Regions from separate parts of the Acidicapsa acidisoli genome, predicted to be linked through region 3. Evidence: predicted binding sites of a transcription regulator. Region 3 holds the regulator's gene; each other region holds the start of a gene.

Region 1 (10,229 bases), on a different contig from region 3:
CGTAAATCCAGCCTGCAACGTCCGGTTGGCATTCACCACACCATTGAACCCGCCCTGAAACGGCGTAAAACGCACCTCGTTGATCGGGTCATACTGATCCGCGCGAACCTCCAGATGCGTATGACAATCAATCAGCCCCGGCAGCACCCAGTAATTGGAGAGATCAACCACCTTCGCCCCCGCCGGAATCGCAACCTCACCCGCCGGAGCAACCTTGGCGATCCTCTCGCCCTCAACCACCAGCACCACATTCTCGCGCAACTGATCCGAAGTAGCGTCAAAGAGATGCCCGGCCTTCACATAAACAGTCGGCGGCGCAGGCGAGGCGGATGTCTGGGCCAAAGCTTGCCCGGCTGTGAAAGCATGGACGACGAAGAACGCAGTAAAGACCGATAAACATAAGCGATGCAAGTGGATGCTCCCTAAGTAAATAGAATCTGGATGAATCCCACTTTATCGCATTCTCACGTGCAGCCTGCAATGATCCCAATACCATCGCATGACCCACACGCGCGTTCCGTATCAGCCTCTGCCTTGGTCACCTGCTCCCGCATGCAAGAAAGGTCCTCCATTCGCCGAAAATAGACCATCTGAATCTCGAAGTGATAACGTTGACGGTCTATGAATACAGAGACATCCGCATACCAAAGCCCGAAGGACCGTGCATATACCAAGACCCTCCTTAGCGCAGCCCCGAAAGAGGCTGCGGCATTCCTTAACCTAAAACGAACTGCAGAACGAAACGATGGAGCCATCCCGGTTAAGTATCGGGAACTGATGTCCGTGGCCGTCGCTCTGACGACTCAATGCGCCTATTGCATCGAGGCACACATCAACAATGCAGTTGAGGCAGGCGCGACTCGTGAAGAAATTGCAGAAACCGTGTTTATCGCGGCGGCGCTGCGTGCAGGCGGGGCAGTCGGAAATGGACTCCTGGCAATGCGTCTTTTCGAGGAAGCAATCGCTGCAAAAAAATGAGCGTGTCGGCTTCGACGTATTGGGCCGTAACACCTGGAGAGTGCGCCCAAGTAGAACTTCAGGCGGAGCCGTGGATTTACGTCGCCCTTTTTAGCAGTGGGCCAAGGGACGAATACCAGACCTGGCGAGGTGCTTAACCCTGAGCACTCGCCAGCCGCGCCACCCCCTCCAGCGAAAGCTTCGCCAGCACCTGCGCAAGGATCGGCGACCCATTCAGCGATTCAGGCCGCTCCAGCCGCATGCCAAGCTTGGCGGCATGCTCCCGAAAAGCAATGTCGATGTCGTAAAGAATCTCGACGTGATCGCACAGAAATCCAATCGGCTGCAGAATGACCGCCTTCACGCCCTGCGCCGCCAGCCCATCCAGCGTCTCCTCCACCGAAGGCCCAATCCACGGCCCGCCGCTCGCACCCTGACTCTGAAAAGCAAAGCTCCATGCCGCAACCTCCGGCACCCGCTCCGCCACCAGTCGCGCCGTAAGCTTCGCCTCCACCGAATACGGGTCCGCAACAGCCTCAGCTCCCGGCTTCGCTGTTGGCCAGTGAATCGGCTTGCCCTCCGCATCTCCGCCAGGCGCCGCAGCCTCAACCGTCCGCACCGGAACGCTATGCGCCGTAAACAGCACATGCACCGGTTCGCTCGTCTCGCTCGAAAACCTCAGGACAGCCACCCGCAGCCGTTCTGCAAAGGCATCCGCCAGCAGCGGCTCACCCGCCCAGCCTTCCAGAAAATCGAACCGCATTCCGCCGGCCTCAGCCAGCACCGCACGCCGGTATAGCCCAACCGAAGTCCGCGAGTTCTGCGGAGCCAGGCAAACCACCGCGGCTTCCTCAATACCGTCCGCCCGCATCTGCTTCACAACATCCGCAATGTAAGGCCGCCAGTTGCGCATCCCCAAATACACCGGAACATCCACGCCGGCCCTGGCCAGCTCAGCCCGCAGCAACTCCGCCTGCTCCATCGTCAGCTCCGTCAGCGGACTATGCCCCTTCGGTTCGCCAATCAGCGAATAGCGATGCTGAATCTCCTCCACCACATGCTGCGGCATCGGCCTGCCGCTAACCACATTACGCAGATACTCCGGAATCTCGTCGACCGTAGCCGGTGTTCCATGGGCGAGCAGCAAAACCGCGCGCTTAGCCAAGCGTCACCTCCGGCCCGTTACCCGTTTGGACCTGAAGGTCTTTACGGGTAAATCTAGGCGAAAGCGCCTTCACCATCTTCACCACCGTCTGCACATTCTCAACCGGCGTTCCCGGCACAATCCCATGGCCCAGGTTGAAGATGTGTCCCGGCCTGCCATCCGCCTGCTCCAGCACCTGTCTCACCCGCATTTCCAGAATCGGCTCCGGCGCAAACAGCGTAATCGGGTCCAGGTTGCCCTGCACCGCGCAGCTATCGCCCAGCGCCTGCCATCCCTCAGCCAGCGGAGTGCGCCAGTCCAGCCCGATCACATCCGCGCCAGTCTCGCGCATCGACGGCAACAGACTTGCCGTCTCCACGCCAAAATAGATCACCGGTACACCCAACTCCTGCACTGCACGAACCAGCCGCTTAGTCACCGGCAGCACATAATCGCGATAATCCTCGACTGAGAGCGAACCAACCCAGCTGTCAAAAATTTGTATGACATCCGCGCCCGCATCTACCTGCTGCTTGCAATACGGCACCAGCACCGACACCAGCTTATCCAGCAGCTTCTGCCACGCATAGGGCTCGGAATACATCATCTGCTTGGTGAAGACGTAGTTACGCGAACTGCCGCCTTCAATCATGTAGCTGGCCAGCGTAAACGGCGAACCGCAAAATCCAATCACGCCCTTCGATTCGCCAAAATGTCCGGCAACCTTCCCAATCGCCGCGGCGACATACTCCAACTGGCTCGTCCGGTCCGTGCGCAGCTTCTCAATCTGCTCCAGCGTGCGCAGCGGATGATGGACCAGCGGCCCTTCGCCGGCCACAAACTCAAAATCCAGCCCCATCGGCTCAAGCGGGAGCAGCAGATCGGCAAAAATGATCGCCGCATCCACGTCCAGCTTCTCAGCGGCGGTAATCGTCACCTCGGCAGCCAGTTCAGGCCGCTTGCAGATCTCCACTAGCGTGTGGTGCTTGCGCACTTCGCGGTACTCTGCCATATACCGGCCAGCCTGGCGTAGGAACCAGACCGGCGGCCTATCAACGGGACGGCGCAGACAGGCACGAACAAATCGGCTGCCACCCGTCAACTCCAAAGGCGCGCCCGGATTTTCGATCAAAACACTCATAATTCCTGATTCTAGTTGTTCGAAAGCACTCTTGCCGACTGTCCCTCCTATGCCACAAATAGGCGGTTTCATACCGCGATAAGAGAGGTATTCCAATCACGGAAAAGAAAAGATATGTCGCTGTCTACGCGCTGAATTCCAGCTAAACCTGTGATCGCCCGATATTGCCGAAAATTGCCTTCAGTGCGAGCATAATGAAAGCTGATGCCTCCCCAATCTGTCCGCACCCCACAGCAGTGGAGAGAGCAAAGCACTAAAAGGGCGTTAAAGTGCACCAAAACCGCCTAAAAATGCACCTCTAAATCCCCATAAACCATCTGGAATGTGAGCGATACCGCCGAAAAAGCGGTACCCCCTACCCCCTGTGGTGGTTTTGTTCTCTCAATCTTCGCCTAGAAAGCTAATTTTCGGTCGCCGCTAAGCCTTCGTCGCGATCGTTTGAATCGCGCCAACCAGCTTGTCCAGATCGGCAATGGTCGTATAAACATGGGGGGTTACACGAACGCAGCTGATGTTCTCCCAGACGATGCCCACTGTGTGGATCTTGTACCGGTCGAAGAGTGCATTCTCTAACTGTGCCGGAGTCATGCCATCGATGCTGACTCCGCAAATGGCGCATGAGTATTCGTGGTTGAGCGAGGTGTGCAGTCTGACCTTTGGCGTCTGCTGCACTCTCGATGCCCAGTAGGCTTTGAGGTAGTGAATTCGCTCTTCCTTGCGCCTGCTGCCGATCCCCTCATGAAAATTGATGGCCTCTCCGATGCCCTGCTCAATGGGAAAGCTGCGGGTGCCCAGCGTTTCGAACTTACGGATGTTGGCGCTGCGCGGCTCGCCGTTACAGGTGAGCGGCCATATCTTCTCAATCTTGTCCTGTTTGATCCATAACATTCCCGAACCGATCGGGGCCGAGAGGAACTTATGCAGGCTCGTTCCGAAGTAATCACAATGCAGATCGGGAATCTTGAAATCAAGCAGGCCAAAGGAATGAGCGCCGTCGCAGATCACTTCAATGCCGCGAGCGTGCGCCATATCCGCGATCTTTGCGACAGGCATAGTCTGGCCGACCCAGTTGATCATGTGAGTTACATGGATAAGCTTTGTTCGGTCGGTGATGGCCTGCTCATAGGCGTGGACGATCTGCGCATCGTCTTCGATAGGAAAGTCGAAGCTGATCTGTTTGTATTGAATTCCCTGGCGCTGCGCCTTCTGGCGATAGGCCTGGATCATGTTGGGATAGTCCTGTTTCGTCCCGATAACTTCATCGCCGGGTTTGAGATCGAGGCCATAGATGACGGTGTTGAGCGCTTCGGTCGAGTTGCGATTGATCGCGATCTCTTCGGGTGAGACTCCGGCGAGGCTGCCGAGCTTTTCGCGGAGTGGTTCACGGCCCTGGTCGAGGATGCGCCACATGTAGTACGAGGGGCCTTCGTTAGAGAGCTGGTTATAACGCTCGACGGCCTGCTGCACGACTACGGGCGAGGGAGATACTCCGCCGTTGTTGAGGTTGATCAAGTTGGAATTAACGGAGTAAGAGCGTTGGATCACCGACCAGTAGTCTTCGTTCTGCGCGACCTCGCTCGGACTGAGCGCACTGACTTTGCCCGACGCTGCCGCAAACTCGGCGGCGTGCGCCTGGTGGAAGAGGCTGTTGACGGAAAACGCGCCAGCGAGTGCTGCTGCCTGCTTGAGGAAGGTACGACGACCGTTCGGATTCATGCCGATTAGTGTAGGCATTGGAGTAGACGGCGGCAACGGAAAAGCGGAACGCCAGCGAAATGATAGTCTGCTTGGCGTGGATTGCCGGTCAGACTTGCAGAATGGAAAGCGGGCATTGAGTTAGATGAGTTCTGGATACGATATTGATGAAACTATGGACCGTCGGATTGCCGCACGCACGGTTCTTGGATTGGACATTGGCGGCACAAAGACGGCATGTGCTGAGGGAACGTTGGATGGGCGGATTCTGCAACGGATTGAGATGCCGACGCGGGCGATTCAGCCCTTTTCGGAGACGTTTCCGGAGATCGTGGGCAATCTCAATTCGTTGATATCAACTGCAAATCTGGAGAGCCGAAGCGTTGCTGCGATCAGCGTGTCGATTGGCGGACCACTCAAGATTGGCGAGGGAGTGCTGATCGATCCCCCGCACTTGCCTGGATGGCATGGCGTGGCATTGAAGGCGCAGCTCAGGCAGGCGTTTCCTGAGATTCCGGTGCATGTGGAGCATGACGGAAATGCCGGGGCGCTGGCGGAGTTTCACTTTGGCGTGGGACGCGATCGGCGCGACTTGCGGCATCTGATCTTTCTCACCTTTGGGACCGGGATCGGCGCCGGATTCATTGTGAATGGCCGGATACTCCGCGGAGCGACAGACACGGCAGGCGAAATCGGGCACTGGCGGCTGGCGGAGGATGGTCCGCTGGCCTTTGGAAAGCGGGGATGCTGGGAGTCGTTCGCTTCGGGCGCGGGACTGATTCACCTGGCAGCACAGATGTTCCCGGCGCGATGGAGGCAAGACACGCCTATTCGAGAATTGGTCGAGGCGATGCTGACCGATGACTACGAGGCAATGGAGGTGGCGCGCGTGGCCGGGCATTGGATGGGACGCGGGCTAGCGCTGCTGATCGATGCGCTCAATCCGCAGGTAATCGTCTTCGGGTCGTTGGGAGTTGTGCTGGGTGAGCGTATCCTTGGACCAGCCCGGAAGGTGATTGCGGAAGAAGCATTGCCCCAGGCTGCAGCGGTCTGTGAACTTCTTCCTTCGGCACTGGGAAGCAGCATCGGAGATATTGCGGCCCTGATGGCGGCGATTACGGAACCGGGGTTGTAGCCGTTGCCCGGCGCTCACGCTATATCTCTTGTGGAAAGGGGAACCATGCCACCAACGATCGGCAACGGCAAGATCTGTTACATCGAGATTCCGGCCCACGACGTCCGGAGTCTAGCCAGTTTCTACGCCAGCGTCTTCGGCTGGGTGATTCGTGATCGTGGGAACGGCCATCTCGCATTTGATGATGGAGTAGGCGAAGTGAGCGGTACGTGGGTGTTGGGCCGGCCTCCTGCCGACGAAAACGGCCTTCGCATCTCGATCATGGTGGACAGTGTGACGACCACCCTTGAAGCGGTTGTGGCCCACGGAGGCCAGGTTCATACTGCAATCGGTGCAGACTTTCCGGAAATTACAGCCAGATTTCGCGATCCTTACGGCAATGTTTTCGGTCTTTATCAGGAACCTGCGGGAGAATGATCCAAATGAAATCCAGGAAATCTGAGAGCTCGTTGTCGCCCGATGTAAATAAAGTCGAGGAATACATCGCCGCCGCTCCAGAGCCTGCTCGAAGCACGTTGCAATCGGTACGCGCGTCAATCCGGGCCGCTGCTCCTGCGGATGCAGTCGAGGGGTTCAGCTATGCCGTTCCTGCGTTCAAGCTGAAGAAGGGATCGATCGCGGGATATGCCGCATGTTCTGGGTTCTGCAGCTACTACCCGATGAGCGGATGGGTCATCACCCAGCTCAGGAACGACTTGAAGGCCTATGCGACATCGAGCGGCGCAATTCGCTTTCCAAGCGATCAACCACTTCCCGATTCGCTGGTCAGGAAGCTCGTGGAAACGCGTCTGGTAGACATCGAACGGAAGAAAAAGCGTTAGGGCTTGCGCATCCGGCCAACCAATCGCTTGGCTACGTTGGTGGGGACCAGGCCGTCTACCTTGCCGCCGAAGCTGACGACCTCTTTCACAAGGCGTGAGCTTACGAAAGAATAGCGACCCGCCGGCTGGAGGAAGACCGTTTCGATTTCCGGAGCGAGACGCCGGTTCATCAGGGCCATCTGGAATTCGTACTCGTAGTCCGTGATGGCGCGGATGCCGCGGAGGACGGCGGTTGCACCGTTTTGTTTCGCAAAATCCACCATCAGACCTTCAAAGGTCGCGACGGACACATTGCCGAGCTGACGGGTCGATTCCTTGAGCATTTCGACGCGTTCGTCGACGATGAAGAGCGGGTTCTTGACAGGGTTATTGAGGATGGCCACGGTCAGATGCTCGAAGAGCTTCGAACCGCGCGCGATAAGGTCCAGATGCCCGTTGGTGGGCGGATCGAAGGTTCCGGGATAGATGGCCTTTACGCCCATTCTGATACGCGCCTTTTACTCGACAATCCCTGAATTTTAGCAGGCAGGAAAAAAGCGGCTACCGTTGGGCAGCCGCTCTGGTTTGATCCGAATTTATCGCTTCGCGCGAATGGCCTGCTGCGCAGCGATTGGGCCGTCGGCGGGAACGGATGGAATTTCGGGAATATCAGCGGCCTTGGAAGCTGCGCCGATGCCCAGCTTCTGGCGAACCTGGGTGTCGAGTTTCGCGAAGACGTCTTTGTGTTCCTTGAGGAAGGTGCGGACGTTTTCGCGTCCCTGACCGATGCGCTCGCCATCGTAGCTGTACCACGCGCCGGATTTCTCGACGATGTTGTTGAGGACAGCGATGTCGAGGACGTCGCCTTCGCGGGAGATGCCTTCGCCATAGAGGATGTCGAACTCAGCTTCGCGGAAGGGTGCTGCAACCTTGTTCTTAACGATCTTGACCTTGGTGCGGGAGCCGGTGACTACGTCGCCTTCTTTGACGGCGGCAATGCGGCGGATATCGACACGGACGGAGGAGTAGAACTTGAGCGCCCGACCGCCGGTGGTGGTTTCGGGATTGCCGAACATGACGCCGATCTTTTCGCGGATCTGGTTGATGAAGATAAGCGAAGTGCGGGATTTTGAGACGGTTCCAGTGAGCTTTCGCAGCGCCTGCGACATGAGGCGGGCCTGCAGGCCGACGTGGGAATCGCCCATTTCGCCGTCCAGTTCTGCCTTGGGAACCAGCGCAGCGACGGAGTCGACGACGAGAACGTCGATGGCGCCGGAACGCACAAGGGCTTCGGTGATTTCAAGGGCCTGCTCGCCGTAATCGGGCTGGGAGATGAGCAGGTTGTCGGTATCAACGCCAAGTTTGCGAGCGTAGACGGGATCGAGAGCATGCTCGGCGTCAACGAAGGCTGCCAGACCGCCGGCGCGCTGCGCTTCGGCGATGATCTGGAGGGTGATGGTGGTTTTGCCGGACGACTCAGGTCCGAATATCTCGATGACGCGGCCGCGGGGCACGCCGCCCACGCCGAGAGCTGCGTCAAAGCTGATGGAGCCGGTGGAGATCACCGAGATGGGGACGATGGCGTCCTTGGCTCCAAGGCGCATGATGGAGCCTTTGCCGAATTGCTTTTCGATCTGTGAGAGTGCGCTTTCTACTGCTTTGGCACGGTCTTCCGCGTAGCCCATGTGGTTGTCTCCTGCGCTCATCCATAAATCCAGCCGACTTCTCGTCCTTTTTCTGGAAGGCTGAGACGGGTCAACACGGGGATCGCCTGGTAAGCTTTTGGCAAAGTCTTATCGATGGGATTGTAGCAGTATTGGCACTGCTCATACTAGAAGAAAAAGCGAAAGTCGGGCAAGTCTCACCGCATGTGCAAAATCAGCGCGAGAGGCCCGCGTCAAATGCGAAGACCTCGGCTCCAAGTCCCGCAAGGATCGTTCCTGCCTCTATCCCGGGATCGCCGTAAACCTCAAACCCTGTAATCTGGGCATAGTGGACGATTTTGGGCACCAGTTCCCGCACGGCGTGACCGGTCATGTGGGTCAGGACTGCGTTCGAATCCACGTAAGTTTCGATCAGGCGGCAACGGCTGCCATCCGGGCTGTAAAACCAGTCGTAGCCAAGCGTGCCAGTCTCCGCCTGAGTAGAAGCGATCATTGCCTGGGCAATCGCCTTGAAGTGCTTCAGGTTTTCCTCTGGGATGGTGAAACTTACTGTAAATCGAACCTCTTGCCCTGCCATGCTTAATACCTCTCACTTATTCTATCGAACGGCTTTCCTCAGGACTCGGTTGGCTTTTGGCTTCGCTGCGAAATCAGTTGCGATTCGAGATAGGCGGCGAGGGCAAGTTTGTACTCCTTGACGAGTTCGGACCGTTCCCTGGAGTTGGCCTCTCCGTACAGCACGTTCATGCTTTTGATGATTTGTAGGCTCACGTTTGCCATGCGATAGGCGCGTTCCTGCGAGAGTGCGGGCTTCCTGTTGCGAAAGACATTGGCCAGTTGCTCGCGCAGATGCCTTCTACCCTCCTGGTCGCGCTTGTACTTGACGGGGGCGTCGAGCACAGGAAAGTAAGCGGGATGCTCCTCGACAAACCGCACCATAACATCGACCAAGTAATCGGCAATCTGCGGTACCGTCAGGCCGGCAGTGATCGACTCAAGATCGGTCCAACGTTTTTGCATCTCATTGCCATATTGAACGCGGAGAGCGCGAACAATCGCCTCCTTATTGGGAAAGTATTGATAGACCGCTCCGATGGATGCATTGGCGCGCTCAGCGATTTCGGTCATGGTGGCGGCATCGTAGCCTGCTTCGGCGAAAACGGCTGAGGCGGACTCCAGCAACTGCGCGACGCGACGCTCGGCGCGGTCTTGCTGCGGGACGCGTCGCTTGTTTGACAAATCTGAGGCCATCCTCATATTATAGCTCTATAAATATGAGGCTATCCTCACATTACGGAGGTTTTTGATGTCGTCTTTGAATCTGGTTGCTGGAAAAACAGCGGTTGTGCTGATCGACCTTCAAAACGGAATCACCGGTTATCCGTTAGTTCCGCACTCCAGCGCCGATGTGATTGCGCGGGCCAATCGACTCACGAGCGAACTCAGGGCGAAGGGTGCGACGGTTGTCTACGTCCGCGTCTCCATGACTGAGATTCTGACCATGACTGTCGATGCGCCCGTGCGTGATCGGAATGCACCACCGCCGCAGGCGATTGCGTCGGAGTTGGTCCAGGAACTTGACCGCCAACCCGGCGATCTGGTGATTACCAAGAGGCAATGGGGCGCCTTTTACGGAACGGAGCTCGATCAGCAGCTTCGCAGGCGGGACATTCAAACGATAGTGATTGGCGGC
Region 2 (10,229 bases), 120 kb from region 3:
GAGACGCCAGGTTGTACCCGCCGCGACGAAGAAGAAAATGCCTTCGCCGGTGTAGTACCAGAGCCCGAGCGCGGTTGCGAGCAATGCTGCTCGCTCGACGACGCCGAGAACGCTCGCTGCCTGACCGCCATCGAGGACCCAGATGGGGATAAGATTGAGGACGTTCAGGACAGCTCCGGTGCGGGCCAGAGCAGCCCAGAGCGGGTCGCCGGTCTGCGCGTAAATGAGAAAGCAGACAGCGGCGGCGATCCAGCCTGCGAGCGGGCCGGCGAGGGAGATCTGGGCGATCTGGCGGCGGGTGACGCCGAGGCTGGTCCAGCGGACGTAAGCTCCGAAGCCGGGGAGAAAGACGGGCATTTCAGCGGGCAACCCGCGGCGCTTGATGTCAACGAAGTGACCCATCTCATGAATCAGGATGCAGACCGAGATTCCGAGGCCGTAGCGCCAGCCGAAGATACTTACGTAGAGAGCGATGAAGAAGAGGAAGCTGAACAGGAATTTCAGCTTGAAAAGAAAGAGGAAGAGCGTCTTGAACTTGAGCAACAACAGGGCGAATGGACCAAGCGGACCCAGCTTCTTAACCCATCCCTGCGTGGCCTGGCCTTTGGCTGGCGCGGACTGTGGGGCGGGTTGCGTGGTCTCCAACGCTCGCATCCGTTCGCGGACCCATTCGGCTTGTTTTGAGCCGGGAGGCAGCAACGACAGGGACCGGTTCCATACCTCTCTTGCCTGCGAGAATTCGCCGTTCGATTCGTGAGCGCGGGCTTCCTGCGCCAACGAATCCAGTTCGCGACTATAGATGAGCGCCTGGCACTGAGGACAGGAGAGCGCCCCGAGTGGCAGGTCGGAGCCGCAGTTGGGACAATTGGCGATAGCTGAATGAGGAATGATCGACAAAGTTACACGATGCTTTCTAATCGATCATAACTGGTTGAGCCAGAGTTTGATGGTCACGGAGCTGCCACCCAATACGGACCGTCTACACTGAGCGGCTTCGGACGGGTCATCTTCCATGCGACGCAAAGGCCCAGGAAGAGCATCGCCATGCGGATTCCGGCGGCAACGAAATTTGTTCCCAGACCAAGGAAAGGAGAAGCAACGCCCCAAATCGGGACCTGATTCAGCAGACCAGCCCAGTTGGTCGAGGAACCTGACTGGGAAAACGCCTCATACAGGTTCACTGGAATCGCGGCGAGGGAAATTGCCGAATAAGTCAGCACGACAGCCGCAAATTGGTATCGGCCTCCACCCAGGCCATTGGAGCCGTATTTCATGGACATGCCAACGATCCAGGCGACAACAAGTGCAAGATAACCAAGCGTGCTATGCGTGGCGATCGTGAATCCGGCATAGAGGATGGAACCCACAATCGCTCCTCCGATGCCGAAGAACAGAGCCAGGGCATAGGCAACCTGACTATCGGAAGATCGCCCGGTGCGCGCCTGCACGGCACAGGAGGGGCAGACCATCTGGCCGTTGATACGAAAGTATTCGAACGAGATCAAGTTATTGCAGTTGCGGCAAAGCTCGGTACGAGATAACTCTGCTAACTCGGCTCCTTGAAACCGCGGAAAATCCGGGTGGGAAGTGTGACTCGCGGGTAACGAGTCCAAGTTAGAGGTGTTTTGTTCTAAGCTATACATAACTCAGGAGAGTAGCATTGATTCACACACAAGCTACTACTCCATCGGTGAGTCTTTGGTAATTTACGGTAACATTGCAGGAAACTCAGTTTCACAATAGAACATACGACATCTATGTCATGGGTTATATATTTTGCGATTGCTGGATTATGTTGGAGTTATTTAATTGTGCCGTGGAGGCTGGCTTTGCACTATTTCAGGCTGAAAGGTCCGGACACGACCAGGGGCCTGAGACGCGTTAGTTGCCACGCGATAGTCACGCTGAACAGGAGGACGATCAGGCCGATGCCGGCATTGACTGTGTTGTTTGCGAGGCCCCGGAAAGGTGAGGCAAGGCCGGTGAGTACGAGATCCGTGAGCAGCGCACTCCACTGGGAGGTGAATCTGGTTAAGGAATCGAGGTTATTGTAAGTGCCGTAGAGAAATGCCGGGAGTGCCTTGAGGGCAACGGCGAGATACGTGAGCGCGGCGGCAACGACCTGGACGCGAAATCCACCAACGCTTCTCGCTCCAGCCATGACGGTCTTGCCTACGATCCAGCCGACAAAAAGAGCCAGATAGCCGACGGTCCAGCCCATATCGGAGTTAAGAGCGGCATAAATAGCGCAGCCTGCGCTTGCGCCGACGATGCCGAAGAGAAGCGCGCCAAACAGGGAGCCGTGGCTCGGCGTCGAGATGCCTGCATGAATCTGATCGGCGCAGGTCGAACAGATCTTTTGGCCATTTACCCGGTAAAACTCACTGAAGATGAAATGGCTGCATTGGCCGCAGCGCAGTTTAGCCTTCTTTCCGTACTCTGCCGAGGAGAACTGCGGCAGGAAGGCATTCGTCTCACGGCGCAGGGACGTCGCAGCCAATTCCTGCGTAGTTTGGAGGGATTCTGGCATGGATGACGCGAGATTACACGAATTCGCAGGAATGCGCGCTATTAATTTCGCGATTTTTAGTAATGGCTAGTAATCAAGGGTCCAGTGTTGGCAGCCTGTGCGGGCTCTTGCTTAATGTGTAGGGTGACGCAGGCATTTTTGGCGCTGTGAACAGCGTCCTGGCGCGGCGTCATCTGTGCGTGACTTCCGGCTCGCTGCTATACCTTGTAGGGGCCGTCCAATCGATTGAGATTGCGCGACCTGGAGGCGAGGATATTCAAAAATCGGTCGAAACTCAAAAAACGGTCGAAGGGTGACCGGTTTTCGTTTGAACGGCGAGCGCGGGCCAGAATAGCGCACAGGGCGCACGCCACTTGACCGCTGACGCGGTAGTAGACACCGCAGAGGAAATTGCCGCAGATTGGGCAGCGGTCTATGCAGCACGCCTCGCCTTTTCCAGCGGAGGTGGGAAGCGAGTGAGCAGAGTCGAATGAGGGACTCGCGGACGCTCCGGGCTTGGATGTATTTTGAATTGAGTTATCCATAACTTAGGCGAGAGTAGCACGGTTGCTGTCAATAGCCAGCTTATAAATAGAGATAATTCTAGTAACTCTGGGTAACCATCGCTAGCTTCCTTGCGCCTGGAGCAATACTTACGACATTTATGTCTGCTATTATGCTCAAGTTTTTGAGCCATTTAAAAAGGAAAATAGCTTTCGAATTCGCTTGATGTGTCTTGAAACGAGACATAGTAAGGTTGCCGTGTCGTCTAAGCACTGAGCTGTTGTAAGTGGTGGTCGAGATGTTGTACATTCCTTTGCCCCGCTTTTCGGCGGTTAGTTTTCCAATGAAGCAGTGAGGATTCTTCGTGCAAGCTGCCAGGCCACCTTTGCAGAAGCGGTCAAGCAGGGCGATGAACCTGTGCCGTTCCGCGACGGTTGATTCGTAGAGGCTCTTCGTGGTGGGTCAGTGCACTTGAGTTGAGTTGATCGAGCTGGCGATTCTTCACGAAAGATTGCCCCGTCACGTGGTTGGACCGATGCTACACTTCTCCTGCTTCTTATGGGGGTTCGATTTCCATGTTCGAAAGCGACATCAATACGGTGATTGGCGCGATCATCGAGTTGTTCACGCAGATGGGTAACCCGCCCCCTTTGCAGGCGGGACAATGGGGGCCGACGATTACGACTTATTGCGGGAACGGGGCCTGGAATATGCGAGGCACGTCCAATTACTTCAACTGCGGGGTGAACCAAGGTCCGAATACACCCGGCCCGTTTGGACAGAAAGGGCATCTCTCCCGGCAAGATGGTGAGAACGTTGCTTTCTGGTTCGAGCAGCAGTACGCGCAGTTTCGGCCCAACGTGCTCCAGCAGGGGACGAAATGGAACTTCACGATGGTGATCGGCCACTATGCGTTCAACTTTCATATGGAGATCGGTTGACGGCGGGAAACTGTTCCACGCAGAGCACTGTTGGTGAATGGAGCAGACTTGGCTCGAAGAGTTGTTGCGATTGGTTTGTTTTCAGGTGTATGGAGACGCCTGCTTATTGGGATGTTTGCGCCTCGTTGCAGCAAATGGGGATGTCGGTGATCCCCTGTATCAAGACGTTTCGCGGCGCGTGGAGTCTGTGGGATCGAATGTGTTCAGGTTCATCACGTCCTTTACATATTGTTCCGGGGAGTTCGCGGTACGACTTTCCGGATAAACAGCAGCTCCAGACGTAGACAAGGAAAGTTTGTCCAGTTCACCCCGTAGATGCTTGGCGAGCGGGCGGCCATCCTTCTCTTCGAAGATGGTCACATGCGTTCCTTCTACTACGCAAACACTTACTGAGTCGGCGATGTCTCTCCACTTTTCTTCCACTCTGGTTTCAAGCCGCAGCGGCTGGGCCGTTGACACGTAGACCAGCATGGGACCGGAGTATTTCTTCGGTACATATTCCTCAACTGCGGTATGCAGAGCTTTTGCATATTCCTGTGCGTCCCGGGGGATATGGTTAAAAAAGGACAATCGACTCTCTGCCGGATGGCGCTGAATAAGACCGGCTGCTTCCCTGCGTCTTTCCTGTACCCTTGTAATGGATTCATTTGCTTTATTCCAAATGACCTTTACGGCCGACAGAAGAGATGGATTCCGCTTGACTTCTTCATAGGCCCACTCGGCGAAATTTCTATTCTGGAAATAAAAGCGCGCACACTTTTCGAAGATACCGAAGGGTCTTTTGTCGGCTGGGGTATTGAGCGGTCCAAAATCGATTGCGATCAGCAGGGCAACTTCCCTGTCATGGACGTTCTTCAATTGTTGCGCCATTTCAAGAGCAATGACCGCACCCACGGACCAACCAGACAGAGCGAGCGGGCCTGCCGGCTGAAATTTTTGAAGCGCATCGACATAATATTTTGCGAGCTCCTGAACCGAACTGCCGCGTTCGGCATTTCGTTCGGAGGAAGGTGGGTGGATGCTAAAGAATGGCTGGTCTGGGCCAAGCATCTCCGCCAGACGAAGAAAGTCTGTAGAGCTCGGGTTTAAGGAATTTACGCCATAGAAAGGGATGCGGCTGCCGTCGTCCATGGCCACAACATGGAGAGGCGTGATTGGCCCACCCACCTGGCCTTTGCCTGAACGCCACCTTGCCTCCTTCCAGCGCAAAGCGAATGCGATTTCGCGCATCTTCGTGATACTCGAAGTTCCAGTATCGATGTCCAAGACATTGCGATTATCTTCAGGCGTGGCGTTCATAAGAGCGTTTTTCTCAAACTTTCAGATACGAACGGACACCGACAAGTGCATTTGACTACTGGACACCTGTGGCTGTTCAACTGCATTACTGCTTGAGTGCAAGATAACCTGGAATGATAGTCGAATTGTACGTGCCCCGGCTCAGGAGCAAAAAATCCTGGAACCGGTAGGCATGGTGAGGACTACTAGCTGCAACGACCGCAGGGGAGGCGGATCCTAATCTACACAGCCGTGCTTCACTCACCGCACTAATCAATTATTGTAATTAGCCCCTTGCGCAATCGAAAGAAAATTATTATTGCGCCGATCTCGGCCATCTTGCGCTTATGAGGATTTTGCGATCATCTCATTCGGATCATTTCGCGTAATTTAAGGGTTTTATAGGCCGAATTCGCCTTATGTTCACCTTTTGGGCTATGGACCGGACTTAAAGGTAGCCCGGAGGAAGACGCGGCGCTCTGACATAAGTCATAGCGAATCCCGCAACCGGAGCTTAATCTTTGATGTGAGCAGGCTTCTCGATTTTGCCGAGGAGGCGAGCGATGAAAGCGACTCAAGTACTCGGGTGCGACCCCGTCTCGCGCAATTGGCTTGTGCCCGCAAAAGCAGAAAGGACTTAAATGGAAGCATTTTCACTTGGTTTTTGGGGCCTTGCCGACCAGAGTCTCCAATGGATTGGAAGAGGTGCTGCGTGGGTTCTGTTGAGAAGGCGTTACCCAAGAGACGAAAGCGCTCTTTGTGCCGCAACAGGCGGTGCGCTTCTATGCGCGGTGTTCGGCGGAGCCATCGGATTTGCTCTTTCTGATCCTTCGCGAGATATAAGCGCGATTGGAGGAACGATACTTGGATGTTTGCTAGGGATGTGCACAGGAATCATTTTCGGAGCGTTTGTTGAAACTGTCGACAGCGCGATTAAAGACCTGCTGAGATCTTTGAATTCGAAATAGCTATCAAATTTAGTTAGCTTTCAACCCTGGAGCGCATTAGCTGGTCTTGTTACCCAGGGCGTTGCTCTGGGCTGGGATAGCGATGCGCCTTTGGCGCTTTGGGTTGGTCGAGATTATCGGAGCGTGCTGAGTCGGAGGGCTCGAAAGAAGCCGGGTTTTGTCGCTTGCGCATGGCCGAGTGGGGGCTTTGAGAAGCCCAGGTCTCAGAGGCGAGACCTGGGGCACCCTCGATTGTTACTTATTGAGATCTGGGCCACCCGCCATTCGAATGAATATAAAACAGACGCATTATAGGATTTGGACACAACGATTGACGTGGATTTTAGAGTCCCTTGACCATATTTGAATGCTATCGATTTTGTTTCGCTTTCCGACAGTAGAAACTCCGCGTGAATTGGCTCTGCTTCGTCGAGAACTTTTCCCTCTCGGCGATGTCTTTTGTCGAGCCATGCTGGATATTGCTTCTTGACCTCAAATTTCGCGCTCGCGTTCACTGGCCTGAGCCTGTAGAGCGCATTCAGAAACGCGCTCTTTCCTGATTCGTTCTTCCCTACTATGCAAGTGACATCGCTTTGGATGGCCACCTCGTTGGAGTCGAGGATGCTCTTGAAGTTCTCTACTCGGACACTCGTAAGTTTCATCTAACCCCCATATTCTTGTTGTGCTTGAAGATATCAGATTGATTCTATTCCTAGACCTCGCTTTGCGATTGTAGTCGATGGGCAAATCTCCAATATATTGCGGACGATATTTCGCCTTATTTTCGCCTTTCTTGTATACTGATTGCTATGGACTTTCAACTCGTTACGCCTTATCAGCCTAAGGGGGATCAGCCTAAGGCTATCTCGGAACTGGTGTCGGGGTTGGCTGCCGGGGAGCAGCACCAGGTTTTGCTGGGGGTTACCGGGTCGGGTAAGACTTTTACCATGGCCAAGGTGATCGAGGAGTTGAATCGGCCTGCGCTCATTCTGGCACATAACAAGACGTTGGCGGCGCAGCTTTATAACGAGTTCAAGCAGTTCTTCCCCTCGAACGCGGTCGAGTACTTTGTCAGTTATTACGACTATTATCAGCCGGAGGCTTATATTCCCGCCGGGGACTTATATATCGAGAAGGAAGCTACGATCAATGAGGAGTTGGACAAGCTTAGGCTATCGGCTACGCGAAGCTTGTTTGAGCGGCGGGATGCGATCATTGTCAGTTCGGTGAGCTGTATCTATGGTCTTGGTTCGCCGGAGGCTTACTACGGGATGTTGTTGTTGCTGGAAAAGGGGCAGCGAATTCACCGCAAGGATATCTTGCGGCGGCTGGTGGAGATTCTGTATGAGCGGAACGATCACGACTTCCGGCGCGGAACATTCCGGGTGCGCGGGGATGTGATCGAGGTCTTCCCTACTTATGACGAGAATGCTTACCGGATTGAGTTGTTTGGGGACGAGATTGAGTCTTTGTCCCAGATCGATCCGTTGTTTGGGACAGTGAAACAGAAGTATGCGAGGCTGCCGATTTATCCCAAGAGCCACTATGTAGTGCAGCCGGAGCGCAAGGCGCAGGCTATCGAAACCATTGTGGCCGAGCTGGCGGATTGGGAGGCTGAGTTAGAGAAGCAGGGGCGAATGGTGGAGGCGCAGCGCATTCATCAGCGGGTGCGGTTTGACCTGGAGATGATTAAGTCGATGGGTTACTGTCATGGGATTGAGAATTACTCGCGGCACTTCAGCGGACGGCTGCCGGGTGAGCCTCCGCCGACGCTGCTGGATTACTTTCCGAGGGACTTTCTATTATTCGTCGATGAGTCGCATGTAACGATCCCGCAGGTGCACGGGATGTGGTTTGGCGACCAGAGCCGGAAGCAGAATCTGGTGGATTATGGGTTTCGGCTGCCTTCGGCAAGGGATAACAGGCCGCTGAAATTTGACGAGTTTGAAAACCGGATCAACCAGACGATTTATGTTTCGGCGACTCCGGGGCCGTATGAGCTGACCAAGGCGGCCGGGGTGGTGGTGGAGCAGGTCATTCGGCCGACGGGGCTGATTGATCCGGAGGTTGAGATTCGTCCGGTGAAGGGGCAGATTGACGACTTGCTGGGGGAGATTCGCGACCGGGCGAAGCGCAATGAACGGGTGCTGGTGACGACGCTGACCAAACGTATGTCCGAAGACCTGGCGGGGTATTACACCGAGGTCGGCGTGCGCTGCCGGTATATGCACTCGGAGATTGAGACGCTGGAGCGGATCAAGATTCTGGCGGGGCTGCGCAAAGGTGAGTATGACGTGCTGATCGGGATCAATCTGCTGCGGGAGGGGTTGGATCTGCCGGAGGTTTCGCTCGTCGCGATTCTGGATGCGGACAAGGAAGGTTTTTTGCGGTCGACGGGGGCGCTGATTCAGACGATTGGGCGCGCGGCGAGAAATGTCGAGGGTCGGGCGATTTTGTATGCCGACAGGATGACGGATTCGATGCGCCGGGCGATTGACGAGACGGACCGAAGACGTGAGATTCAAAGAGCTTACAACCTGGAGCATGGGATTACGCCGCAGTCGATTTTGAGCAAGCTGGAGAATTCTCTGGCGGCGATTTTGAAGGCGGAATATGGCGATCCACTGGAGGAAGCGGCGGAGGGAATGCCGGAGTTTGCCTCGCAGGCTGAGCTGGATAAGTACCTGGAGGGGATGGAGGCGCAGATGCGGGAGGCGGCCAAGAAATTTGAGTTTGAGAAGGCGGCGAAGTTGCGGGACACCATCAAGGAGCTGCGGGCGAAGGAGTTCTTGTTCGGTTAGGGATGGCAAAACCGATTAACTTCCAGTATTTTCAGGCAACCTCTGCGCACTTTAGCACATCTATGTGGCTAGTTGGTAAATACCGGGGGAAAAGCTAGATGGTAACATTCATCCGGCCACGGGTGATTATGGAGAAGATTTTGCTAGTGGACGACAATCCACTTCGGGCCTCAATGAGGAAATCGTTATTGGAGGGTAGCGCACCGGATGTGGTGCGAGCGCTGGATGCGTCTGAGGCGCTGTGCCTGGTGGAGTCGCCGGAGTTTGCGCAGGGGCTGGCGCTGGTGATTACCGGACATGCGATGAAAGGGATTTCAGGGCCAGAGTTTGTGGCGGAGTTTCGCAGCAGGATGCCGGCGGTCCCCGTGCTGGTTCTTAGTGCCGTGCCGAATGCGGAGCAGGAGTATCAGGGGATTCCGGATGTCCTGGTTTCGCAGACGACGTCACCGGATGAGCTGAGGTCGCTGGCGCGGGGGCTAGTGGTTTCCCGGCAGAAGCGAACGGCTTGAGAAACTGCCTTCCGTGTAACGGGTTTTGCGGTCGCAGAACAGCTTCGGCTAGAGAGTCCTGATAGAAAGACAGAGTGAAAAATGTCCGTCATATGCGCCGGTTTCCGGCGCAATTTTTATTGACATTTACGTCTATTTACTTACGTCACAGTTCATTCCATGCGGATGGTCAGGACCGGGCAGCTGGCTCCGTAAAGAATCTCCAACAGGGTGTGGCCGAGGAGGATCTCACGCAGGACGGAGTGCTTCCTGACGCTGGTGATGATGAGATCTGCTCCAGCTCTGGCTGAGGCCTGGCAGATAGTTGGGCCTATTGCACCCTCCAGAACTTCCACTTTGGTATCGGCGAACTGCACCACCGCATGGAGTTGCTCCGTAGCGGCTTCGATTCGCTCCGGGGTTGCGTGTTTCGGCAATACATGCGCGAGGGTGTATTCGACGGGCAAGCGACGTCGAAGGGCGCGGGCGTATTCGAAGTTCCGAATGGATTCGGGGCTGAGGTCTGTGACGCCGAAGACGTGGAAATGACCTTCGCCAACCCATTTGCGGACTGGGCGGCAGTCGGCGACAGTCAGCACAGGGATCATGGTTTTGCGCAGAATGCGTTCGGCGGTCGAAGCAAGCGCGAATCCGCCGAAGTTTGATGCGGCTTGCGTTCCGAGAACGAGTATGTCGACCCGGTATTCGGCGATAACCTGCTCGATCTGGGTGTCGAGGTCACCCTTGCGCATCAGTATCTG
Region 3 (10,229 bases):
GCGGGCCAGGTGAAGCTGCCTGCGGCCTGGCTGATTGAGCAGGCAGGGTTTCCCAAGGGGTTTCGCCTGGGGCGCGCGGGGATTTCTTCGCGGCACACGCTGGCGCTAGTGAATCTCGGCGGCGCGTCGGCGAGTGACATCCTTGCGCTGCGAGATCTGATCGTTGGGCGACTGGCGCGTGATGGCATAGCACTAACCATGGAGCCTGTTCTGGTTGGATTTTAGCCGGCATTCAGCCGAGCGAGCAGACGTTGACGTTCGGTGGCGAGAACTTCGCTGGCCGGGCCGAGGGCTGCCAGCTTTCCTTCGCGGATGAGCGCGACTTCGGCTTCGGTGGCCAGGGCATCGGCGGCGTCGTGGGTGACGAGGATGGTCTGGATAGCCTGTTCGCGTAGCCAGGCCTGCAACCGGATTAGGATTTGGTCGCGCGCGTCTGCGTCGAGTGCGGAGAGCGGTTCGTCGAGCAGCAGCAGGCGCGGCATAGGCGCGAGTGCTCTGGCCAGGGAGACGCGCTGGGCCTCGCCGCCGGAGAGTGCGCGCGGCGAGCGGTCGACGAGGTGTGCAGCTCCGACGAGCTCGAGCATGTCAGCGACTCGCTGCTGCCGGGGGATCTGAGTCCAACTCGCAAGGCCGTAAGCAACGTTTGCAGCAACGGAGATGTGTGGGAACAGCGCGGATTTTTGCGCGACAAGCCCGGTGGAGCGGCGCCCGGGGCGAAGGTTTAACCTCGCTCGTGTGTTCGTTACGGGTTGGCCGTAAATGGTGATGTGGCCGGAATCCGGTTCTTCGAGTCCAGCGATGATGCGCAGTAAGGTACTCTTGCCCGCGCCGGATGGGCCGAAGACTACGGTCCAGGGGGCGGATAGGCAGCACTCGATTTCAAGGTGGAACCCCCCGCGTTTGGCTTCGATTTGGAACTCAATCATTGCCACTCCCACGATTGCGACTGCGGGAATTGCTGCTGGTTGGACCGGTTGCGAGATTATTCGGCCCAGCGTAGACGACGACCAAAGCGGCGAGGCACAGGACGAAGAGCAGAGTTGCGGTTCGGTTTGCGGCGGCGTAGTCGAATCCCTCGACCTGGTTGAAGAGGACGAGCGAGAGGGTGCGTGTGGCTCCGGGGATGTCTCCGCCAAGCATGAGGACGACGCCGAATTCGCCAATGGTGTGCAGGAAGCTGAGTACAGCGGCGGCAAGCAGCGAGCGGCTGGCCAGGGGGACGAGGATTGTCCGGACGAGGCGGAGCGGGCTGGCTCCGAGAAGGCGCGCAGCGTCAATCAGTGACGAGTCGACTGCGGCGAATCCAGCGACGATGGGTTGTACGGCGAAGGGCAGGCTATAGATGGCGGAGCCGACGACGAGTCCTTCAAAGGAAAAGGCCAGAGGATGACCGAGGAGCGATGCGATAGCGCGGCCGAAGCCGGTTCGGGGGCCGAGCAGAATCAGGAGGTAGAATCCCAGCACGGTAGGAGGCAAGACGAGCGGCAGCCCCGTGACGGCCTGTGCGAGAAGACGCCAGCGAGAGCGCCCCAAGGCAAGCCATGCGGCAAGAGGGATTGCGAGGCAGAGCAGAATTGCGGTGGTGATTGCGGAGAGTTTGAGGGTGAGTGTGAGAGCCTGCCAATCCATGGGCTAATTCACGGGTGTAAGGCCGCTTTTGGCGAGCTGCTGTTGGATGGGCGGGGACAGGAGGAATTCCAGGAACCGATGGGCATTCTGGCGCTGCGGTGTGTTGCTGACGATGACCGCGCCCTGCTCGATGGGAGGATAGAGATTACCTGGGATGACGAAGTAACTGCCGATGGACGCAAGGTGCTCGGTTTTAGCCGAGGTGAGAGAGATCAGTCCGGCATCGGCGTTGCCGGTTTCGGCGAACTGCGCTGTCTGGGAGATGTTTTCAGCGGTTACGAACTTTGGCTTGAGGGTATCTAGCAGTTTGAGATTGGTGAGTGCGGCGATGGCGGCGCGGCCGTAGGGGGCGCGGTCGGGGTTGGCGATGGCGATGCGTTGCAGCGATGGATCGCGAAGGGTTTCAAGGGTTGGGTTGGGCCAGTGACCATCCTTGCGGGTCCACAGTACGAGCGTGCCGCGCGCGTAGGAGACGGGCGACGCGGAGTTAGAAAGGCCCGCTGTGTCTGCCTTTCCGGCATCCAGCAGGCGCTTGGGATAGCTGAGATCAGCGGAGAGAAACAGATCGAAGGGAGCGCCGTTGAGAATCTGCGTCGTGAGGGCGGCGGAAGCCTGGTAGGTGGCTTGAACCTCAATCCCGGTGGACTCGCGGAACTGATTCAGAATGGGCGGCAGGACAGGCTGTAGATCAGCTGCCGCGGCGATGCGCAGGGGAGCCGTCTGGGCGTGAGCGGAGATTGACGTCGACACCATGGCCAGAAGCGCGAGGGCCATGGCCATGAAAATCGGCCGGCACGCGGGGTCTCGTTTTACGACGATCTGCGATATCGATTTAGAACGGTTCAGGAATTCGAACATTGGGTCTTCTTTCGATGTTCACCCGGCTTCTGGGTGCTTGCTGGTAGGCTAACACTTAGGATGAACGACAATCTGCATCAGTTGCGTTGTTTCGGCTGCGGTGTGCGCATTCGCGGAGATCAGGCTGGTTCGATCTTTCGTTGTAAAGAGTGCGGCGACCTCTTTGAAGTGGAGTATCCGGGCTGGGGCCTGGTGGGCGGCACGGACCGTCCCAATGCCGGGGCCTTGAAGTGGTTGTGGCGCGAACGGCGGGCGTCTTCTGAACTCCTTGACCGCTCTGGTGTCTGGCGTTTTCGCGAATTGCTGCCGATTCTGGATAGCTTCGGAAATGCCGTGACGTTGCAGGAGGGAAACACTCCTCTGTACCACCTGCCGAGGACGGCCAAGGCGCTTGGCGTGGATCAGGTTTTTGCCAAGCATCAGGGCATGAATCCGACCGGCTCGTTCAAAGATACCGGCATGACAGCAGCGTTGAGCGTTGCCAAGGAGCGGGGTTTTGAGTGGGTGGCCTGCGCGTCGACGGGAAACACCTCGGCGGCGATGGCGGCTTACGCGGCTCGGGCAGGACTGAAGTGCCTGGTGCTGATTCCGCAGGGAAAGATTGCGTGGGGAAAGCTGTCGCAGGCGATGGACTATGGCGCCGTGACATGCCAGCTCAACACGGATTTTGACGGCTGCGTACGTGTGCTTTCGACGATTGTGCAGCAGGCGCCGATCTATCTGCTGAACTCGGTCAATCCATATCGGCTCGAAGGGCAGAAGACACCAGCGCTGGAGATTGCGGAGTACTTTGACTGGAGCGTACCGGAGCATATTCTGGTTCCCGGCGGGAATCTCGCAAACAGTTCGGCGCTGGGCAAGGGATTGCGCGAGATGAAGGCTCTGGGGCTGATTTCGCGATTGCCGAAGATCTCGGTGATTCAGGCTGAGGGCGCGAATCCTCTGGCGCGGAGCTTTGCTGCGAACGACGGGAAGAAGCTGGAGCCGGTGGCCGCGCATACGAGGGCTACAGCCATCCGGATCGGGAGTCCGGCTTCGTGGCGGAAGGCGGCGCATACGATTCACGAGACGGGCGGATGGTGCCTGGATGTGAGCGAGGGAGAAATCGCCGTCGCCAAGGCCGAGATTGGCCGCGAGGGAATCGGCAGCGAGCCAGCTTCGGCAGTGACGCTGGCGGGCTTGAAAAAGCTGGTGGCCGAAGGCAAGGTTGCGCCCTCCGATACAGTCGTGCTGCTCCTGACCGGACATACTCTCAAGGATGCCGACTACACGATCGATTTTCACCGTGGAACGCTGCTGCAACCGGAAGAGGCTGAACCCGTGCTTGCAACGATGGAGCCGCTTCGCCGGAATGCTGTCGAAGTTGAGGCCACGCCGGACGCAGTGCTGAAGGCGCTCAAGGAAATTCAGGACAGGTGGGTCTGACAGTGGACTCAATTCGACTTCAATTGCCGGCGACCTCGGCCAATCTGGGAGCAGCCTTTGATACGGCCGCCGTCGCGCTAGGTTTTCATCTGATTGTCGAAGCGGAAGAGGCTGAGCGATTCTCCATTTCTGCGGCGGGCCGGAATGCGGATTTGTGTTCGCGGCTGGAAGACAACCTCATTCTGGAGACATATCGCACTCTGCTGGCGCGGGAAGGGCGGGACGTGGTTCCGCTGGCCCTGCGGATGGAGAATCAGATTCCGTTGGGCATGGGCTGCGGTTCTTCCGCGGCTGGACGGCTGGCGGCGATTGCGCTTGCCTCGCATTTTGGCGGGTTGAACTGGAGCAGCGAGCGGATTCTGTCAGAGGCGTGTGCGCTGGAAGGGCATCCGGACAACGCGGCCGCGTGCTGGCTGGGAGGGATGGTTGTCGCCGCTTATGAAGGTGGGGTGATTCACTCGGCGCGGGTCGAGCCTCCCGCTGATTGGCGAGCGATGGTTGTGATGCCCACGGCGCCGCTGGCCACCAGCAAAGCGCGGGCCGTGCTCCCGGAGAGGTATTCGCGCGCCGATGCGGTCGCAAATATTCAGGCGGCGGCTCTTCTGGGACTCGCCTTTGCGCAGGGACGCGGGGACCTGCTGCGTCCGGCGATGGCCGACCGGATTCACCAGCCATATCGATCGGAGATCTGTCCGCTGCTGCCGCTTCTGCTTCCGCTAGCCGGGAGCGAGGGAATTCTGGGCGCAGCCTTGAGCGGCGCGGGACCATCGGTCTTGCTCGTACTTTCCGGAGACGAATGGGTCGCGGGCGCCTGCGAGGCGGTTCGGGATGCTATTTCCGGACAGGCGGAAGCGGAGATCCTGGCGGTCCGGTTTGAGCGAAGAGGTGTGACAAGAAACTTGAATTCCATCAATGAATTAGAACCGGCGGAAAGATAAGGGAGAGGCAAGGAGTTATCGCCGCTGAACCGCTTATTCCATGGTAGTTAGCAAGTAATACATCCCCCGATGGTGATTACCTTCAGTGTTACCTAAGATTTCTTGCTTTTGATCGGAAGAAAACCTAGATTCACCGTGTGGGCAGTTCTGGGGGAGGGCTGCTCTAGCGCCCGAGATTCCTTGATGGAGTCCGGGCGCTTTTATATTCAGGTTCATTTTGGGCTTGGTGCAGTTTGGGCTCTGGGTTTTTAGCCCTAGACCGTTGCCTTTGCGACTTCCGGCGATCAATTGCATCTCATAAACTGGCAGGTGCGGTTAGACTGACAGAGAGTGGCAATCTTGACTGTCAAGACCGCGAGGAGAATCATGGCCGGAAACGCAGTGTTTGAAGTGAGTGATGCAACGTTCGATCAGGAAGTGCTGCAATCGGAGCAGCCTGTCCTGGTAGACTTTTGGGCGGTTTGGTGCGGCCCCTGTAAGGCAATCGCCCCGATCGTTGACGATTTAGCGACGGCGTATGCCGGTAAACTGAAGGTAGTCAAGGTGGATGTCGACAAGAATGGCGCTACGCCTTCGCGTTATGGAATCCGCGGAATTCCGGCATTGCTGATCTTCAAGGGTGGTAAGGTTGCAGATCAGATTGTCGGGTATGTGCCCCGGGAAGTGATCGAAGAAAAGGTCAATCGCGTTCTGGCATTGTCTCCTGCCAGCGTGAATTAAGACATCAAAAAGCGGCCGGCGGCTTTAATGCCTGGCCGCTTTTTTGTCTCTAAGACAGCCATAAGTCAGCGATAGCGGCGGATGACTCCAAGGACTCGTCCCTGAATTGCGACCTGCGCGGCAGGGACGAAGATGGGGTCCATTTCTAGATTCGCCGGTTGCAGGCGTACTTGGCCGCCTTCCAGATAAAAGCGTTTTAAGGTGGTTTCCGACCCGCGCACCAGGGCGACCACAATCTCGCCTTGACGGGCGGTGCGGGTGCGTTCGACGAGGACGTAGTCGCCGCTGATGATGTGCTCGTCACGCATCGAATCACCCCGCACCTCAAGTGCGAAGACATCCTTGTTTCCCACCACATCATGCAAGGAGATGCTCTCGGTGTTCTCGGCCGCCTCGACCGGAAGACCGGCGGCAATTCTACCCATCAGGGGCAAGCGCTCGCTGGTCCGGGTGCGCGTGCCGACAGGCACAACGTCGATGGAACGGCTCCGATTGTGAACCCGGTCCAGCAGCCCCTTCTTTTCGAGGTTGGTGATGTGCTTGTGAACAGTGGCAAGCGACTTCAGATCCAATCCTCGCGCGATCTCTTCAAAGGAAGGCGAGTAGCCATTGCGGTTGACGAACGATTCCAGGAAGTCGAGAACCTCTTTTTGTCTGCGTGTAACAGCCATGGGCGCATTCTAGCGAATGAAAAGCGAAATAGCCAGAACTATTTTCGCTCTACCTTCCCCAACAGATTGTGAAGGCTGTCGGGCGCGGTGGGAGGATTCCAATGATCTTCCCCTCAGAAGTGTTCCATTTGGAAGCATTTTTGGGAATGCCTTTCAACTTCTCCCAATCCCGGAACTCTCCAGATTCTCCTAATGGAATTCCATTGAGGCACCTTCGGCTCACAGGGCAGTGTGGAGGTGAGGCAGTTGCCGCCAGCAAAAATACATGGCGTCTGACCTCCGGGAGCGAGTTCATGAAGTTGCTGATAGTCGAAGACGACCAGGCGCTGGCGATGTTCTTGAGGCGAGGCATGGAAGCAGACGGTCACCGGGTGCGTTGTGCTTATGACGGCGTCGAGGCTCTGGGGGCATTTCGGGACGAACTCCCGGATTTGACGATTCTGGATTTGAATCTGCCGGTGCTGGACGGGGAGCAGGCGCTTGCCGAAATGCGAGCTATCGACCCTCAGCTGCCGATCTTGATCCTGACCGGCCGGCAGGAAGTGGAAACGCGCATTCGGTGTCTTGATCTGGGCGCAGACGACCTGATGGTGAAGCCGTTCAGCCTGCACGAACTGCGCGCACGGTGCAGGGCACTTGTCCGGCGGAAACGGGAGGCGAGATTGATTCTCCGAGCAGGAGACCTTGAACTAGACCGGCTGGAGCATACAGCAAGGCGGGGGAATCAGGTAATCGCTCTGACCAACAAAGAGTTCGCGCTGCTGGAGCACCTGATGCTGAATCGAGGCCAGTGTGTCTCCCGGGTCGAACTACTGGATGCGGTGTGGGATATGGAGCCGGCCCAGACGACCAACATCGTCGACGTGTACATCAACTACTTGCGCCGCAAGCTGAAAGATCCTCCCCCGGGCTTCCTGTTGCGCACTGTTCGCGGGCAGGGGTATGTGGTGCCAACCGAGACGGAGATGCAGGTTTCGGTGCAGGCTTTGCTTGCAGCCCAAAACAGCCGGAACGCATTGGCGGGCACGGTTCCGATAGCGCATCCTGATCCGCTGAACAGTTCTGAATCCAGTCCGGTCCCGATCGCCTGAAGCAGTGAACTCAGAGAGCGATTCTCAACTCTTAGTTACATAACGCTATCCAAGGAGAGCAGCGCATGTTGCACAGTGTCATTTCGTCCGCAAATTCGATCGTTGCACCGACCGCTCCGCTGGTGTCGACCCGGTCGCGAACAAAGACTGTCCTGATTGCGAGTGCCGATGCGAGCCTTCGCGCACGGCTGCGCGAATGTTTGTCTGGCCTGCGCTGGCAGGTTCTGGAAGCTCCCGGCGGCGCGGAAGCCTGGCTGGCTGCCAAAACGGCGATGCCGCAACTGGATGCGATGGTCATCGATCCGTGGCTGGCCGATCTGGAAGTGAACGAGTTTCTATCGGAGTTTCATCGCGAAAACCCGCTTGTCGACGTGATGATGACCGACGGCACACCATTTCAAGAGGGCACTCGCAGTCCTCACCGCCAGGAGTTACTGTACGCACTGCGGAGCCTGGAGAGTGACACGGCGTCCTGGCAGGCAGCGCCCGAATTGGAGGAAAGAAGTGATTCCATCGCGCAACTCTTTCTTGCCCGTGGACAACAACGCCCTCAAGCGTTCGACTCTGGGCTCAGAAATCCTGTATGTATGTCGGCTTCGGAGAGCCCGTCCAGGCAGAGCAGCAATGACAAATCGACCGATCTGACTCGGCTGGCTCAGTCGCCTCAGCAAGGAGCCGGAATTCCCGTTTCTCTTGCCGGAGGTGGAGTGCCCGCAATGATTGTTGCCCGCCGCGAGGCCCAGACGGAACCTATTCCGGAGCTGATCGGATCCAGCGCGGTCATGCTGGATGTGAGCCGCCGCATCCGTTTGGTTGCCGCCAGGTCGACTCCAGTGTTGATTGAGGGGCCGACCGGGACGGGAAAAGAACTGGTAGCCGAGGCGCTGCACCGCCTTTCGACCCGAAGCCGTAAACCATTTGTTGCCATCAATTGCGCGGCTATTCCCGAGGCACTCCTTGAGGCGGAGCTTTTCGGTCACACTCGGGGTGCATTTACCGGCGCGGTACAGGGGCGAATCGGGAGGATTGAGTCGGCCGACGGCGGAACGCTGTTTCTGGATGAGATCGGTGAGATTCCGCTGGCGCTGCAATCGAAGCTCCTGCGGTTCTTCGAGAGCGGCGAGTTGCAGCGGATTGGGGATAACGAGAGGGTCAAGGTAGATGTGCGAATTGTTGCCGCGACCCACCAGCCTATGGCGGAATTAGCGCAGAAGGGGCTGTTTCGCGCCGACTTGTATTACCGGCTGGCTGTTTTTCTGATTCGGACTCCGGCTCTGTCGGAACACATGGAAGATCTGCCGCAACTCGTGGGTCATTTCCTGGAGAGGATGGGGCGTAAGTCGCCCGTGAAGCGGATCGATCCCGGCGCCATGTCAAAGCTCTCCGGTCACCCATGGCCAGGAAACGTGCGGGAGTTGGAGCATGTGTTGGAGCGAGCCGCGATTCTGGCTGGAGACGAGCCAGTGATTTCTCGGGATGAGATTGATTTTGGCTTGGTCCCGGTGAATTGAAGAAGCTTTGTTTGTGCTGTGATGCAGTTCCGGGAATTGCATTAGAAGTTTCTAGGCTGTGTCTGGTTCGCGTGGTTGAGCGAATGCAACTCTGCCAGCGAGTTCCGAAAGCGCAGAGGAAGTCAGGAGAGTATGCAGATAGCTACGGATTTAAGCGACAAAATTGCCAGGTATCTGGACCTCAATACCCGTCAGATCCAGTTGACGTCCGCCAATATGGCAAATATCGATACTCCCGGCTATCGCGCTGTAGGGATGGACTTTGAGGGCGAGATGCGGCAGGCGATGAATGCTATCGACTCGGACGAGGCGCTTCCTGAGCCGCAGTTGATCGCCGAGGATGGCCTGATTGTGCGGCCGGATGGAAACAACGTCTCGATGGACCGGGAGGGCTTGAATCTGGCCGAGGCGCAGTTGCGGTTCAAGGCCGGAGTGGCGCTGCTCAAGGGGCAGTACAACGGGATCATGGACGCGATCCACGCGGACGCGAAATAGAAACGCGGGAACGGGAGCCGACGAGTGAATCTCTTTGGAATGATCGATCAATCCGGATCGGCGATGCAGGCGGAGCGAATGCGCGCCGAAGTGGTGGCGGCCAACATGGCCAACGCGGAAACGACACGGACTTCTGCGGGCACGCCCTATCACCGCCAGCACGTGGTCTTTGCGGCTGGCAGAGGCGACCCGGAGTTTGCCAATCAGCTTGATGCGTCGATGGCTGCTCCGGGCCAGGGTCCCTTTTCCGGATTTGCGCCCGGGTTGCCTACGGGGTCGCTCGCTGGCGGCAATATCGCACCGGGAGTACACATTGCAGCGGTTGTGCAGGATACGGCGCCTCCGCTGAAGCGCTACGATCCCAGCCACCCAGACGCGGACGCTGAGGGATATGTCTCTTATCCGGATATCAACCCGCTTACCGAGATGGTCGACCTGATGGGAGCGACGCGGGCCTACGGCCTGAATGCTTCGGCAGTGCAGGCCGAGAAATCGATGATCAGTTCGGCCTTGGATATCTCCAAGTGAAGCCGGCTGCCGAATCGCAAACCAGAAAGGCAGATGCATGTTGCCAGTGACGCAGACTCCAGTTTCTCTCTTCGGTGCACCGCTCGAGGCCGGTCCGGCGAACGGTGTGGCATTCGCGCCCGGCATTACGGATTTACACGGCGCTGTTGCGGGCGCTCCGGCTCCCTTTGCCGACGTTTTCACCGACGCCATGGGGCAGGTGGAGCAGCTTGAGAAGCAGGCGAAGACGGCAATCGAAGGCCTGATGACGGGCAAGGGCGTGGATGTGCACGAGGCGATGATTGCATCGCAAAAGGCAGGGATGGGTTTTGAGCTGGTGCTCTCGGTGCGCAACAAGGCGCTGGCGGCCTACCAGCAGGTCAT

The links. The regulator LexA, encoded in region 3, represses DNA repair genes until DNA is damaged. The targets are predictions, from matches to a motif close to CANTTCGCTTTTTATTCGC.
Region 1: a site for LexA is predicted at 8,705-8,723, ahead of recA (recombinase RecA). Genes of this name have one in related genera too.
Region 2: a site for LexA is predicted at 6,949-6,967, ahead of uvrB (excinuclease ABC subunit UvrB). Genes of this name have one in related genera too.

The regions. Positions count from the first base shown of each region.
Region 1 is NZ_JAGSYI010000001.1:1,845,849-1,856,077, reverse strand. Features, by position in the region: gene OHL23_RS07455 (Xaa-Pro dipeptidase) at 1-411, opposite strand, end outside; gene OHL23_RS07450 (carboxymuconolactone decarboxylase family protein) at 622-978, shown strand; gene OHL23_RS07445 (ferrochelatase) at 1,112-2,122, opposite strand; gene hemE (uroporphyrinogen decarboxylase) at 2,115-3,242, opposite strand; gene OHL23_RS07435 (aminotransferase class V-fold PLP-dependent enzyme) at 3,660-4,976, opposite strand; gene OHL23_RS07430 (ROK family protein) at 5,113-6,072, shown strand; gene OHL23_RS07425 (VOC family protein) at 6,118-6,489, shown strand; gene OHL23_RS07420 (iron chaperone) at 6,495-6,893, shown strand; gene coaD (pantetheine-phosphate adenylyltransferase) at 6,890-7,375, opposite strand; gene recA (recombinase RecA) at 7,469-8,578, opposite strand; gene OHL23_RS07405 (putative quinol monooxygenase) at 8,751-9,113, opposite strand; gene OHL23_RS07400 (TetR/AcrR family transcriptional regulator) at 9,152-9,775, opposite strand; gene OHL23_RS07395 (isochorismatase family protein) at 9,843-10,229, shown strand, end outside.
Region 2 is NZ_JAGSYI010000002.1:636,994-647,222, forward strand. Features, by position in the region: gene OHL23_RS12685 (site-2 protease family protein) at 1-897, opposite strand, end outside; gene OHL23_RS12690 (hypothetical protein) at 951-1,505, opposite strand; gene OHL23_RS12695 (hypothetical protein) at 1,835-2,530, opposite strand; gene OHL23_RS12700 (hypothetical protein) at 3,589-3,954, shown strand; gene OHL23_RS12705 (thioesterase domain-containing protein) at 4,114-5,253, opposite strand; gene OHL23_RS28845 (AAA family ATPase) at 6,404-6,841, opposite strand; gene uvrB (excinuclease ABC subunit UvrB) at 6,989-8,980, shown strand; gene OHL23_RS12715 (response regulator) at 9,109-9,489, shown strand; gene OHL23_RS12720 (universal stress protein) at 9,642-10,229, opposite strand, start outside.
Region 3 is NZ_JAGSYI010000002.1:521,615-531,843, reverse strand. Features, by position in the region: gene OHL23_RS12245 (UDP-N-acetylmuramate dehydrogenase) at 1-225, shown strand, start outside; gene OHL23_RS12240 (ABC transporter ATP-binding protein) at 222-926, opposite strand; gene modB (molybdate ABC transporter permease subunit) at 919-1,629, opposite strand; gene modA (molybdate ABC transporter substrate-binding protein) at 1,633-2,487, opposite strand; gene thrC (threonine synthase) at 2,548-3,912, shown strand; gene thrB (homoserine kinase) at 3,903-4,850, shown strand; gene trxA (thioredoxin) at 5,217-5,570, shown strand; gene lexA (transcriptional repressor LexA) at 5,636-6,241, opposite strand; gene OHL23_RS12205 (response regulator transcription factor) at 6,535-7,332, shown strand; gene OHL23_RS12200 (sigma-54-dependent transcriptional regulator) at 7,398-8,843, shown strand; gene flgB (flagellar basal body rod protein FlgB) at 8,976-9,338, shown strand; gene flgC (flagellar basal body rod protein FlgC) at 9,363-9,866, shown strand; gene fliE (flagellar hook-basal body complex protein FliE) at 9,904-10,229, shown strand, end outside.